2 regions of the Brevundimonas sp. 'scallop' genome follow, and region 1 is predicted to be linked to the other one. Evidence: riboswitches for the same ligand, from Rfam matches in the RefSeq annotation. Region 1 holds a riboswitch; the other holds the start of a gene.
The links. Region 1 has a riboswitch for cobalamin ahead of E4341_RS03315 (TonB-dependent siderophore receptor). Riboswitches for the same ligand answer to the same signal wherever they lie in the genome.
Positions count from the first base shown of each region.

Region 2: it holds a riboswitch for cobalamin, as region 1 does, so the genes downstream of both, E4341_RS12065 (DUF1852 domain-containing protein) here and E4341_RS03315 (TonB-dependent siderophore receptor) in region 1, are expected to answer to the same signal.

Region 1 is NZ_CP039382.1:682,847-685,018, reverse strand. It holds gene E4341_RS03315 (TonB-dependent siderophore receptor) at 1-1,171, opposite strand, end outside; cobalamin riboswitch at 1,318-1,526, opposite strand; gene mutS (DNA mismatch repair protein MutS) at 1,655-2,172, shown strand, end outside.
Region 2 is NZ_CP039382.1:2,413,543-2,415,714, reverse strand. It holds gene E4341_RS12065 (DUF1852 domain-containing protein) at 1-956, opposite strand, end outside; cobalamin riboswitch at 1,064-1,272, opposite strand; gene E4341_RS12060 (hypothetical protein) at 1,778-2,002, shown strand.

The sequences.
Region 1 (2,172 bases):
CCAGATCATAGGCCGCCGACACCCGCCCCGTCGTCTTGGAGCCGAAATCGTCGGTGTCGTCGTAACGCAATCCGCCGGTCAGGTTCAGCGCGCCGACATCGTACTGGGCCACGCCGAACACCGAGGTGATCGACAGGTCGCGCGACAGGCCCGACGACAGGGCCGCCGAGGCCTCGTTCCGCTCGACGCCGAACGCATAGTCGATGTCCTGCGCCTGGCCGTTCGCCTGCCAGCGATAAGCCTGACGGTCGCCGGTGAAGGTGGAGCCGAAGCCGCCGCTGACCGAGCTGCGATCCAGGTCCGACGCCGAGACGCTGAACTGATGCGTCAGGCCGAACGCCTTGGCCGTCACGCGGCCAAAGCCCGACCATTGCTCGCTTTCCTGGGTGTCGGCGGTGTCGGCCAGAATAAAGTTCGGCGCCGGGAAGCCGTCGATATCGGCCTTGGACTTGTTCCAGCGCACCGATCCATCGACCTTGACCGCATCGGACAGGACATATCGCCCCTTGGCGCCGAGCGTCGTGCTGCGGAAGCCGTCGGCTTCCGTGTTGCCGTCCGCCTCGTCCGCCGCCGAAATCCCGTCGGTGTCGAAGCGCGAGGCATAGGCGCTGAAGGCGTAGGTCTCGTTGGCGACGCCCGTCGACACGCGGCCCCGCACGGTGTGGAAGCTGCCGGCCTCGGCCTCGGCGCGCAGGCCGTCGATCTCTTGCGTCGTGAAGGAAATCACCCCGCCGATGGCGTCGGATCCCCACAGCGACGACTGCGGCCCGCTGAGCACTTCGATCCGCGCAATATCGGCCAGTTCGAAGCTGGAGAAGTCATAGGCTCCGTTCGGCTCGGCCGCATCGTTGACCGGCGCGCCGTCGACTAGGACCAGGGTCTTACCCGGCGTCGCGCCGCGCATCCGCACCTGGGCTACACCGCCAAAGGCGCCCGAACGCGTCACCGACAGACCCGGCACATCGGCCAGGATGTCGGCGGCGAAGATCGCGCCGCGCTGTTCGATGGTCTTGGCGTCGATGACGCGGGCGCCGGGCGTGTCGCCGACGATGGCCGGGATGCGGGTGGCGGTGACGATCACCTCGTCCAGCTGGGTCGCGTCCTCGGCAAAGGCAGGCGCGGCGAAGGTGACCGCAATCGCGGCCGTCGAGAGAAGAATGGAACGCTTCATTGAGCGATACCCCCGTGTTCGGTCCCGCGAATGCGCGCGAGAGACCGTCATGAGCGAACCGACCCGCCAGACCGCTTAGGGGTCTGGACGGCGCAAGGTCGGGTCGCTTCCACGGAGAAACCGCGCTGCTGTCTGGTCCCGGACAGAAGCGAGCGACGTCGGCGGCCAGGTCTCCTGGCTTGCGGGTCGTAAACCGCCGTCCTCGCCTTCCCAGTTTCCCAGTGGCGCCGGGATCGAAACCCCGGACGGACGACGCTCTCGCCGCCTACAGTTGCGGGCACAGCCACGGCGTCACACCGTGTTCCCTTAACCGCCTGGCGCGGTCTATCGCAATGGCGACAAGACTGTGCAAGGGCCGTTCAACGGCCTTGAGCCGCCGGGCGCGATCCGTCACCCTGTGGCCACATGAACGCGCCCGCCAAATTCCCCGATAATGGGCATCCCCCGGAAATCGCCGCCTCGCTGGAAGGCGCGACGCCGTTCATGGCGCAATATCTGACGGCCAAGGCGGGCCAGCCGGACGCCATCCTGTTCTTCCGCATGGGTGACTTCTACGAGCTGTTCTTCAAGGACGCCGAGGTCGCGGCGGCGGCGCTCGGCATCACCCTGACCAAGCGGGGCAAGCATCAGGGCGAGGACATTCCGATGGCCGGCGTGCCGGTCCATGCGATGGAGGGCTATCTCGCCCGCCTGATCCGCATCGGCCACAAGGTCGCCATCTGCGAACAGCTGGAAGACCCGGCGGAGGCCAAGAAGCGCGGCGGCAAGGCCGTGGTGCATCGCGGCGTGGTCCGGGTTGTCACCCCCGGCACCCTGACCGAAGACAGCCTGCTGGACGCGCGCGGCGCCAATCGTCTGGCGGCGGTCGCGGTGCGTAAAGGTCGGGCGGCCGTCGCCGTGGCCGAACTGTCGTCGGGCGCGGTCGACAGCGTCGCCTGCGCCATCGAGGATCTGGGCGCGGCCCTGGCCGCCTTCCGCCCGTCCGAAGTCCTGGTCACCGA
Region 2 (2,172 bases), 1.3 Mb from region 1:
TCGAGACGGGCGCGGTGCGGCTTGATGAACCGCTCCTCGACGAAACGGCCCTGCTCGACGGCCAGCCGACTGCGCTCGTCGCGGTCGTAGACGATGCGGGTCAGCGAATAGTCCTGCGCCTTCAGGCTGGGCTGATACACCTCGGTCGCCGGGGAGTTGGCGTTGTAAATCTCGGGCCGATAGATCTTCTGGAAGGTCTCCATCGTGGCGATGGTGCTGGCCAGTTCGAGGTCGGTGTAGCCGCCGGTCAGGTCGCCGATATGGTACAGGGCGAACGGCGCCACGCTGCCCGGTGGCATGAAGTAGCGAACCTTCATCCCCATCTTCTCAAAATACCGGTCGGTCGGCGAGAAGGCGTCGTTGGCGTATTCCAGGCCCAACACGGGATGGTCGAAGCCGGTGCGATGATAGGTCTTGTTGCTTGAGACGCTGAGGCAGATGACCGGCGCCTTGGCGAAGTTGTCGCGATAGGCGCGCGACGCCAGAAAGTGCCGGAACAGCTTGCCGTGCAGATCGCCGAAGTCGTCCGGCACGCCGCTGTTCGGGTGCGCCTTCAGGTGTTCGGGCAGGACTACGCTGAAGTCGTAGTCACGGACGTAGGAAGAGAAGTTGTTCCCCACGATCCCGTCAATGCGCTCGCCGGTCTGTTTGTCGATGATGGTCGTCTGGAGGATTTCGATCAGCGGAAAGGCGTCGTCGCGCTCCGAGCCAAGGCTCATCTCGACCGTGACGATCTGAAGCTCCAGCGCATAGCGATCGCCCCTCGGATTGTCGTGGTGGGCCAAGGAGTTGAAGCGATTGTCGATCATCCGCAGAGTATTGCGCAGATTGTCCCGTCGGCTGTCGCCTCGCGCAAGGTTGGCGAAATTGGTGGTGATCCGCGTCTTCTCGGCGGGACGATAGTCTTCGTCGAGCGCAGTCCGCTTTATCCTGAAGGTGAAGTCGCTGCTCGCCATGGTCTCTGCCGTTGATGCTGTGGCGAGACAGCGGACAGGGGCGCGCGACCGCTCGCGCGCAGTCGTCCCGTCGCGGCGTTCATGCGACCTGACCGGACACCCCGCCGGAGGACGTTATCTGTCGGGGCAGGTCTCCTGGCTCACGGGTCACGGCTTCGGGCCCGGCCTTCCCAACGTCCGAAGACGTCAGTGACACGAAATGGACCTTCGGCTCGCCGCTCACAGTTGCGGGGGCAGCGCCGGCATCACACCGGCTTCCCTCTTAGCTCCGCATCGCCGGGAGGCGACGCGCAGAACCTCGACCTGTTCATGAGGCGCGCACCCGGCGCCGAAGTCAAGAAACACATAAGGATATCCTTATGGCTTCTGTCGGCTTCTACCATCGCTCATGCTGTTCAGCTTTCCGGGGTCATGGCTGCACGAGCCCAGCAAACAGTGAACAGCATCTCTTTTGATCTCGGTCTGCCACAGACGCCGCGGGAATTTCGTCGTCCGACAATACTGAGGCTGCGCGAAGGCACGGGCGAAGCGCACGAGTTGCTAGCTTATGCGCTGATAACGATAACGAATCCTCGACGGTTTGTTGGAGATTAGGCGCCTTAATTCGAGGAGGTTCTGTCAAGCCCGCAGATCGCGCTAGCTCAATCACTTAGGGGCTTGAACCCTCTGGGCGGCGCCCATCGGGCGCGCTGCGCATTGTCCCGACGATGAAGAAGCCTTTCCGATACCCTACGACTCCAGACGTCCGCTACTTCGTGGTGCGAGGCCGGCTTTGGCGATGCGCCAATCCTGCCTTGTCGGCTGCGGCGAGGGACGAACTGGTGCATGATCTGATGTCGGCGCGCCGGGCGGTGCGGACGGCCTTGGCGGCTAAGGATTCAGATGCCCTGGCCGCATCGCGGCGGAGCGTGGACAAGGCCAAGGTGGGACTGGGCGAGCGGGGGGCCGTGTGGTGGAGCGACGACTCACCGGATGTCAATGGGCGCATGGTGCGAAACACTCCGTATGCGGACTGGTTCGCCGGTTCGTCCGAGACGCGCGAATGATGACAGCATTCCATCGTTTTGTTGTGGGTTAGGCCATGCGTACGATACGGCCACGGCCGAAATAGCCGCCGCACAAAGAGATCCTGCGACCTGCTTTTTTAGGGCGGTTCCGTCGCGCTGACGGCTGAAACGACCGGGGGGTACCAGACCGGGCGCAACTCTCGGCCGGC